3 regions of the Spiribacter insolitus genome follow, and region 2 is predicted to be linked to each of the others. Evidence: predicted binding sites of a transcription regulator. Region 2 holds the regulator's gene; each other region holds the start of a gene.

Region 1 (3,275 bases), 420 kb from region 2:
ACAACGACCAGCAACAGGGCCACCCAGCGCAGCCCCTGGCCCACCCGGTCGCTGAGGGTGTCGATCCATTCACTAAGGCGCAGCAGTGGGTCCATGAGGTGGCGGAGTATGGCCAAGCCGATCGCGGGGGGCAAGCGGGCTTACCACGCCTCTTCCATCGCCTGCACCAGCCTTGCCGCGGGCAACACGACGGGATTGCCCTTCATGGAGGACGAGCCGGCGGCGGCCTCGGCGATAGCCGCGAGCGATGATGATTCCAGGCCAGCGGTACCCAGTCCGGGCAAACCCTTGGCGCGCGACCAGGCGGCGAGGCGATCAATGGCCTCGTCGCTGCCACAGGCAAGCGCGCCCGCGATCCACTGCTCTACCTCATGGATCCGCGTGGCCACCGAGCCCTGAACCACCTCACGATTGGCTCTCAGGACCGGCGGCAGCAACGCGCCGGCGATCGCGCCATGCGGCATATCCGTCACGCCGCCCAGGGGGCCGGCCAGACCATGGACTGCACCCAGTTTTGCGTTGGCGAGCGCGAGGCCACCACTGAGGCTGACCCAGGCCATGTCATCGCGAGCAGCGGGATCCTCATCCGTCATCAGGCGCACCAGGGCCTGCAGACCAACCGGAATGGCCTCGCGGCAGAGGGCATCGGTGAAGCGGTTGGCCTGACAGCTGATATACGGTTCGATCACCTGCGTAATGGCGTCAAGGCCACTCGCCAGCGTGACATGCCGCGGCGTGGCATCGGTCAATGCGGGATCCACGATGGCCGTTGCCGGCAGCAGTCTCGGGTCGCGCAGCGAGACCTTGCGCCTGGCCGACGGCACGTCGATGACCGCATTGCGGGTCGCCTCAGTGCCAGTCCCGGCGGTTGTCGGCACCGCCACGAAGGGCAACGGCTCAGCATCCAGCGTCTGCCCTCCCCCCACGACCTCAAGGTAGTCGATCACCTCACCATGAGCCGGAATCAATCCGGCGACGGCCTTGGCCATGTCAATCACCGATCCGCCGCCGAGGCCGACGACGACGTCGGCATTGACCTCCCGCCCCAGCGCGACCCCCTGTTCGATCAGCCCGACGTCGGGCTCGCGCGGGCAGGCGATCCCCCATGGCTTGCGGCCGACCGCATCAAGGGCCTGTATGAGCCAATCCGCCCGCCCCGCGCAGGCGCCATGCACGAGCAGAGGCCGCTCGCCGAGTGCCATGGCGGCATCAGCGGTCGCTCCGGCCGCCCCGCGACCGAAACGGATATTGCGGGGGAGGAACAGGCCGAACGTTGCGCTCATTGAGGAACTCCATGGGATTCAGGGGCAATCCCGCTATCGTCGCAGCCGTGACGTCCGCCGTCCATGCTGTGCCGCGCGCCATCTCGGTGCACTGCCTGCATGCCTTGTCCAGCATGGTGCATTCGTGACATAACGGACAGGCGATCGTATGACGCGGGCCGGCCAGGAGGAGGAGAGTCCCGTGTTGGCATGAGCCTTGCGTTATCAACGGTTGCCACGATGGCTTTGCACAACCTCGATGCAATAGGGGAAGCAGTGATGAAGAAGACGATCATAACCATGGGCCTTGCCGCCACGGGGCTGCTGGCTCTGGGTGGACAGGCCCAGGCCTCAACGCTGGAAGATGTCCGCGATGCAGGTCAGCTGCGCTGCGGCGTGAGCAACGGCCTGCCCGGATTCTCGCAGCCCGATAGCGACGGCAACTGGGCCGGGCTGGACGTTGACACCTGCCGGGCGGTGGCCGCTGCCGTGCTGGGCGATGCCGACGCGGTGGAGTTCATCCCGCTGACGGCGGCCGAGCGTTTCACGGCGCTCCAGTCCGGCGAGATCGACGTGCTCTCGCGCAACACCACCTGGACCACCACCCGGGATGCCTCGCTGGGGCTCAATTTCACCGGCACCAACTACTACGACGGCCAGGGCTTTCTGGTCAAAGAGGCCCTCGGTGTCGACAGTGCCTATGACCTGGACGGCGCGGCGGTCTGCACCCAGGCCGGCACCACGACCGAGCTCAACCTCGCCGACTTCTTCCGTGCCAACGACATGGACTACGAGGCCGTGGTGTTCGACACCTCGGAGGGCAGTGCCCAGGGGTTCGACAACAACCGCTGCGACATCCTCACCTCCGATACCTCTCAGCTGGCCGCACTGCGCACACAGCTGAGCGATCCGGACTCCGCAGTGATCCTCCCCGAGGTGATCTCCAAGGAGCCGCTCGGGCCGGTGGTACGCCAGGGTGACGACGAGTGGTTCAACGTCGTGAAGTGGGTCCTGTTCGGGCAGATCAATGCCGAGGAGTATGGCGTCGACTCGAGCAATGTCGAGGAGATGACCGACTCCAACAACCCGAACGTCCAGCGCATCCTCGGTGCGGATGGCAACATGGGCGAGATCCTCGGGCTCGACGATGACTTCATGGTCGAGGTGATCAGCGAGGTGGGCAACTACGGCGAGATGTTCAACCGCAACGTCGGGCCGGATACGCCGGTCGGCCTGAGCCGCGGCGTCAACGCGCTCTGGACTGACGGTGGCATCCTCTACGCACCGCCGTTCCGGTAAGCCAGACGCCAGACTCTGATCGCCGGGCGGAGCCGGACATGTCCGGTTCCGCCCTCTCCTGAAACCCATCAGCGGAACAGGGCGGCACAATGACCACCGATCCGCGGCCGCTTCGACCCGGACGCCCAAAACCCTGGAATGACCCGCGGGTCCGCTCCGTGGTCTTCCAGATCCTTGCCATTGCCGGTGTGGCATGGATCGGCTACAGCCTGTTCCAGAACACCGTCAACAACATGGAAAGCCGCGGCATCACCACCGGCTTTGGCTTTCTCAATGAAACCGCCGGCTTCGGCATCATCATGAGTCTCATCCCCTACGACGAGACCATGAGTTATGGCCGGACCTTCCTGGTCGGGCTCGCCAACACCCTGCTTGTCTCCGGACTGGGCATTCTGCTGGCCACCATCGTGGGCTTCATCGTTGGCATCGCACGGCTGTCCAGCAACTGGCTGGTGGCCAAGGTCGCGCTGGGCTACATCGAGATATTCCGGAATATCCCGCTGCTGCTGCAGATCTTTTTCTGGTACTTCGCGGTCCTGGGCGCCCTGCCGGGTCCCCGACAGGCCGTGAACGTGGGTGATATCGCGTTCATGAGCAACCGCGGCATCGTCCTGCCCAAACCGATCTTCGAGCCTGGCGCCTGGGTGATGGGCGCGGGGCTGCTGGTCGCCCTGGCGATCACCGTGGTCCTGGCCGTCTGGGCGCGACGCCGGC
Region 2 (3,275 bases):
CGCGAAGAGCAGGCCAGCGCGCTCATGGACGAATTCAACATCGCCCATCTGCGGGATCAGACCGGCATCAGCCTGTCCGGTGGCGAGCGGCGCCGCCTGGAAATCGCCCGGGCCCTGGCCGCCGATCCGCGCTTCATCCTGCTGGACGAGCCGTTCGCCGGGGTCGACCCGATCTCCGTGGGTGACATCAAATCCATCGTGCGCCACCTCTCCGAGCGTGGCATCGGCGTATTGATCACCGATCATAACGTCCGCGAGACCCTCGCCCTGGTCGACCGGGCCAGCATTCTCAGCGCCGGCCGGGTCATTGCGGAGGGCAATGCCACGGCCGTGCTCGAGAACCCCGAGGTGCGTGCGGTCTACCTCGGTGAAGACTTCCGCCTCTAGTACTGGCGAGGGATCCATGGGCAGCGTTACTCTGGAACACCACTAAAGGGCACGGGTGACGATGAAGCAATCCCTGGAACTCCGGGTCAGCCAGCAACTGACCATGACGCCGCAACTCCAGCAGGCCATCCGTCTGCTGCAGCTGCCAGCGGCCGAACTCAGCCTGGAGATCCGCGACGCGCTTGAATCCAACGTCATGCTCGAGGCCGAGGAAGAGGCCGAGACCGCGGGCTCGGGTGATGAGACAAACATGGCGGAACAGTCCACCATTGATCCCTCGGAAGCGCCACTGGGATCGAGTGCCGCCGACGCCTCCCGGCTCGGCGAGGATATGCCGGTCGATGAGCGCTGGGACGATCCGGCCGCCGGCGCGGCCACCCCCAGCGCGCCGGATCCGGCACGTCGCGACAGCCTGCTGGACAACCAGGCGGGTCCGGAGGCCTCACTGCGTGATCACCTGCACTGGCAGGTGGAAATGTCGAGTCTCAGCGACCGGGATCGGCGGATTGCCGAGGCCGTGATCGACGCCCTCGACCAGCAGGGCCACCTGACGGAGTCATCCGAAGAACTGTGCGAGGCACTGGCCGACGACGACATCGAGCAGGATGACATCCGGGCCGTCATCGCCGTCATCCAGCATATGGATCCAGTGGGCGTCGCCGCCGGCGATGCCCGGGAGGCCCTGCGCCTGCAGATCGATGCCCTGCCCGAAGATACACCGCACCGGGAGCTGGCCCGTCTGGCCATTGCCGAGGACCTGAGACTGCTTGGCCCCGGGCAGCATGCCACGCTGCGTCGCCGGTTGGGCATCGATGAAGAGACGTTGACCGGCGTTCTGTCGCTCATCCAGCAGCTCGATCCACATCCCGGATCAGGCTTTGGCGAAACGCGGACCGAATATGTGATCCCCGACTGCTTCGTTCATCGGATCAATGGGCGCTGGGAAGTCGAGGTCAACCCCGACGCGTCGCCGCGAATCCGTGTCAACGACTACTATGCCAGCCTGGTGCGGCGGGGCGACACGAGCGCCGACAACAGCCTCCTGCGCCAGCACCTGCAGGAGGCACGCTGGCTGATCAAGAGCCTGCAGTCCCGTAGCGAGACCCTGCAGAAGGTCGCCGAGTGCATCGTCGAACGCCAGCAGGGGTTTCTGGAACACGGCGAGGAGGCCATGCAGCCACTGGTACTGCGTGAGGTGGCGGAGGCCATCGACATGCACGAATCCACGGTCTCCCGCATTACTTCCCGCAAGTACATGCGCACGCCGCAGGGCACACTGGAGTTCAAGCATTTCTTCTCCAGTCATGTCCCCACCGCCGATGGCGGCGAGTGCTCGGCCACGGCCATTCGAGCACGGATCCGGCGGCTGGTGGCCGCCGAGGATCCAGCCCGGCCGCTCAGCGACTCACGGCTGACCGACATCCTCCGGGAGGAGGGAATCAACGTTGCCCGGCGTACCGTGGCCAAGTATCGCGAGGTTATGGGCATTGCCTCGTCAACGGACCGTAAACGCCTGGTCTGATTCGACAAAAAAGGAGAGACCATGAAAATCGACGTCACCGGCCATCATGTCGACGTTACCGACGCACTCCGCGGCTATGTCGACGAGAAATTCCAGCGGCTCGAGCGCCACTTCGATAACGTGGTCGACGTCCACGTCATCCTGACCGTGGAGAAAAACACCCGGAAGGCCGAGGCCACGCTCGCCGTGAGCGGGGCCCGACTGTTTGCCGAGGCGACGTCGGAGGAAATGTACGCCGCCATTGATGCCCTGATCGACAAACTCGACCGCCAGGTGGTCAAGCACAAGGAGAAGCGCACTGATCATCACCGCGAGGAAGGCCGGGTCGGACCAACACTGGAACCCTGATCGCCATGGATCTTTCGACACTGCTCACGGCGGCCCGGACACGCTGCGGCGTCACGGTCACCAGCAAGAAGCGCGCGCTGGAACGTCTCAGCGAGCAGCTGATGGCCGACACCGATGCCGACCCGGACATCAGCCGTAGCATCTTCGAGGGTCTGATCGTGCGTGAGCGGCTCGGCAGCACGGGGCTCGGTCGCGGCGTCGCGCTGCCGCATACCCGCAGCCCCGACATTGACCAGCCGCGGGCGGCACTGATCCGGCTCGATGAGCCCATCGACTTCGACGCCGCTGACCGGCGGCCCGTGGATCTGTTGTTCGCGCTACTGGTGCCCGAGCACAGCAACGATGAGCATCTGCGCATCCTATCGCGGCTGGCGGAGATGTTCCGGGACGAGGCATTGTGCGCGCGGCTGCGCGCCTGCGAGACCGACCAGGACCTCTACGAAAGCGTCTGCGGCTGGCGCAGCGGAGCACCCGACGAATGAGCCTGTCGCCCGGCACGCTGGTCCTCGTCGGCGGGGTCGGTATTCTGTTGCGCGGGCCGGCCGGCAGTGGCAAGAGCGATACAGCGCTGGCGCTGATCCATGCCGGGCATCGGCTGGTGGCGGACGATGCCGTTGATATCCGCCACGAGGACGGTGGGCTCGTGGGCCGCGCGCCGGCGGCCGGCGCCGGGCTTCTTTGCCTGCGCGGCCCGGGACTGATCGATGTCGTGCAGTGTTTCGGCCGCGGGGCGGTCGCCCCGTCGGCACCCATTGACCGGGTCGTTGATCTCGTTGATGAGCCGCGGTCAGTGACGGCCGAGGCTGATTGGCAGTCAACCCGCATCCACGGGGCACGCTGTCCCCGCATGGCGCTCGCTCCCGGACGGCCGCTTGCGGCCCTGCTGGAAGTGATCGCCGCGGGCAGCCCAACCGCATCGCCACGCCCGGAGCCGCTGACATGCGGCTGATCATCGTCAGCGGCCTGTCCGGATCGGGCAAGAGTGTCGCCCTCGCGACGCTGGAAGACTCAGGGTTCT
Region 3 (3,275 bases), 1.6 Mb from region 2:
TGACGATCACGGGCAGCTCCGGCGCATGCTCGTGGAAGCGCCCCATCAGGGTCAGCCCATCGAGTCGGGGCATACGGATGTCGGTAATCAGCACGTCCGGCTGATCACGCTCCAGTGCCATGAGTGCCTCTTCGCCGGTCTCGAAATCGACGGCACTCAGCCCGTCACGTTCCAGCGCCTTTTTCAGCACCCAGCGAATGGAGCGGTCATCATCGACTACCCAGACGCTCGTCGAATCGGCCATCAAGCTTCCTCCAGCGGTAACCAGACGGTAAATACGGTGCGGCCGGGCTCACTGGTGCACTCAATCAGACCGCCATGCTGATTGACCAGGTTCTGGGCGATCGGCAGACCGATACCGCTGCCCTCGGCGCGGCCCGTGACCATCGGATAGAAGATTTGATCCTGGAGCTCGGGGGCGATGCCGGGGCCGTTGTCGATGACATTCACGCGTGCCACCAGTCGATGCTGCCGGTCGCCGATAGTGAACCGCCTGTGGGTTCGGGTCTGTAGGGTAATCCGCCCAGAATCCCCCACGGCCTGCATGGCGTTGCGCACGAGATTGAGCAAGGCCTGGATCAACTGGTCACCGGCCGCCGGCAGCAGGGGGATACTCGGGTCGTAGTCCCGCTGGATTTCGACACCGGCCGGCGCCTCGGCCGATGCCAGGTGCCGGACGCGCTCCAGTACCTCGTGCAGGTTGGTCGGCGAATGCTCGATCCGCGATTCCGGTCCCAGCAGCCCGTTCACCAGCGTTCGTAGCCGATCGGCTTCGCTGATGATGATTCGGGTGTACTCCTTCTGATCATCGTCCGAGAGCTCCGACTCGAGCAGCTGTGCGGCACCGCGCAGCCCGCCCAGCGGATTTTTTATCTCATGAGCCAACCCCCGGATGAGCTCGCGGATCGCCTGGTTCTGGGCGATGAGACGATTCTCTCGGGAAATCCGCAGATGGCGGTCAAGCTGCTCAAACTCGAGGAGCAGACTGGATGCACCATCGAGGGGCGTTATCGCGCAGTCGACCGTGATGGTGCGCTCCGGCCCAAGCGCCAGCCGCATCTCGCGTTCCGTATAGCTCGCGCCCTCGGCGAATGCCTGTCCAATGGGATCCGCGAGTACAGCCAGCGCCGGCAGTAACTGTGTGAGCCGCTCACCGAACGCCTGCCGGCTGCTGACATGCAGTAGCGACTCGGCGGCGGCATTCATCCGCGTAATCCGGCGCTCTCCGTCGATAACCACCACCGCGCCGGTGAGGCTGTCGAGAATCTCGCTGGCATCGGTCGTTGGCTGTTCAGTCATCATTGCACTCGCATAAAGCAAGAACCACGCCAGCCCACGCGGCCTATCGGGCGCAGGCATAACGGCGACTTCAGTGTAGGCGCTGCGGCGGAATAACGCACCATTATGGTGCGGTGCTATGCCGGCTCCGCCCCTTTCTCCGGACTCACGCGAGACGCGGGGCTGGGAACGCGGTGGATAACACACAGACGGGCGTCTCAAGATCGTCGGCGGGGTGGTGTATCGGCTCCCTACCCGTCCCCCGGGCTCACGCGAGACGCGGGGCGTGGAGCGCGGTGGATAACACACCGATCGGCGTCTCAAGATCGCCCGGTGGACGGGTAGGGAGCCGATAAGCCCAGGATCTGGTGGTGTGTCATGGCTTGTCGATCCCGTCTCCTTGTCCCGGGCGACCTCGGGGCGCGTTTCAGTGGGTCATCCACCGCGTGAAGTGTCTCGCGCACCGCGCGAGCCCGGGACAAGGAGACGGGAGCGACAGGGCACGGCCAGGGATCAACCCCGGCCCGAACAGCGGTCGATCCACGTCTTGGATGACTTGGGGAGCCGGGAGCCGGACTCCGCCAGAGATAAAAAACCCCCGCCGAAGCAGGGGTCTCTGATCGATTGGCGAATCGCCTCGACGCGGATCAGACGCTGTAGTAGAGGTCGAACTCCACCGGATGGGTCGTCATCCGCAGCTGCTGGACTTCCTCACGCTTGATCTCGATGTAGCCGTCGATGGCGTCATCCGTGAAGACCCCGCCGACCTTGAGGAACTCGCGGTCCTTATCGAGGCTGTCCAGGGCTTCCTCCAGCGAGAAGGCAACCTTGTCGATCTCTGCCTCTTCCTCGGGCGGCAGGTCATAGAGATCCTTGTCCATGGCATCGCCGGGATGGATCTTGTTCTGGATACCGTCGAGGCCGGCCATGAGCATGGCCGCGAAGCAGAGATAGGGATTGGCCGTGCTGTCCGGGAAGCGGACCTCGACCCGGCGTGCCTTGGGATTGGAAACCCAGGGGATCCGTACCGATGCCGAGCGGTTGCGGGCGGAGTACGCCAGCAGAACCGGGGCCTCGAAGCCGGGGACCAGCCGCTTGTAGCTGTTGGTCGACGCGTTCGCGAAGGCGTTGATCGCCTTGGCGTGCTTGATGATGCCGCCGATGTAGTAGAGCGCCGTCTCCGAGAGGCCACCGTACTGATCCCCGGCGAAAAGCATTTCCCCGGTCTTGCCGATGGACTGATGGACATGCATGCCGCTGCCGTTATCGCCGACCACCGGCTTGGGCATGAATGTGGCGGTCTTGCCATAGGCGGCGGCGACGTTGTGCACGACATACTTCAGGGTCTGCACCTCGTCGGCCTTCTTGACCAGCGTGTTGAAACCAACACCGATCTCGCACTGGCCGGCCGTTGCGACCTCGTGATGGTGCACCTCGGTCTCCATGCCCATGTCCGTCAGGCATTCCAGCATGGCCGAGCGCATGTCATGGAGGCTGTCCACCGGCGGAACGGGGAAGTAGCCGCCCTTGACACCAGGACGGTGGCCCATATTGCCGTCCGGATAGACCTTCTCGGTGTTCCAGCCGGCCTCTTCGGAGTCGATCTTGTAGAACGACCCGCTCATGTCAGTACCCCAGCGGACATCGTCGAAAACGAAGAATTCGTTCTCCGGGCCGAAGTAGGCCACATCGCCAATGCCGGTGGACTGCAGATAGGCCTCGGCGCGCTGGGCAATTGAACGCGGATCGCGTCCATAACCCTGCATGGTGTTGGGCTCAATGATCTGGCAGACGATGATCAGCGTTGAATCATCGAAGAACGGATCGAGAACCGCCGTCTCGGGATCCGGCATCATGATCATGTCGGACTCATTGATGCCCTTCCAGCCCTCGATCGAGGAGCCGTCAAACATCTTGCCCTCGGTGAAGAAGTCCGCATCCACGGCGTGAGCGGGCAGGGTCACATGCTGCTGCTTTCCCTTGGGGTCGGTGAACCG

Evidence for each region. Region 2 encodes sigma-54, which starts transcription at its own class of promoters, with help from an activator protein. Its sites were predicted from a motif close to TGGCANGNTNCNTGCTT; they were not measured.
Region 1: the regulator sigma-54 is predicted to act here: its motif matches at 1,469-1,485, upstream of V6X30_RS02795 (amino acid ABC transporter substrate-binding protein).
Region 3: the regulator sigma-54 is predicted to act here: its motif matches at 1,315-1,331, upstream of glnL (nitrogen regulation protein NR(II)).

What each region holds. Positions count from the first base shown of each region.
Region 1 is NZ_JBAKFF010000001.1:558,832-562,106, reverse strand. Features, by position in the region: gene V6X30_RS02805 (TRAP transporter small permease subunit) at 1-116, opposite strand, end outside; gene V6X30_RS02800 (iron-containing alcohol dehydrogenase) at 141-1,283, opposite strand; gene V6X30_RS02795 (amino acid ABC transporter substrate-binding protein) at 1,542-2,561, shown strand; gene V6X30_RS02790 (amino acid ABC transporter permease) at 2,651-3,275, shown strand, end outside.
Region 2 is NZ_JBAKFF010000001.1:141,260-144,534, reverse strand. Features, by position in the region: gene lptB (LPS export ABC transporter ATP-binding protein) at 1-387, shown strand, start outside; gene V6X30_RS00750 (RNA polymerase factor sigma-54) at 449-1,909, shown strand; gene hpf (ribosome hibernation-promoting factor, HPF/YfiA family) at 1,931-2,257, shown strand; gene V6X30_RS00740 (PTS sugar transporter subunit IIA) at 2,263-2,739, shown strand; gene V6X30_RS00735 (HPr kinase/phosphorylase) at 2,736-3,206, shown strand; gene rapZ (RNase adapter RapZ) at 3,197-3,275, shown strand, end outside.
Region 3 is NZ_JBAKFF010000001.1:1,709,777-1,713,051, forward strand. Features, by position in the region: gene ntrC (nitrogen regulation protein NR(I)) at 1-244, opposite strand, end outside; gene glnL (nitrogen regulation protein NR(II)) at 244-1,299, opposite strand; gene glnA (glutamate--ammonia ligase) at 1,926-3,275, opposite strand, start outside.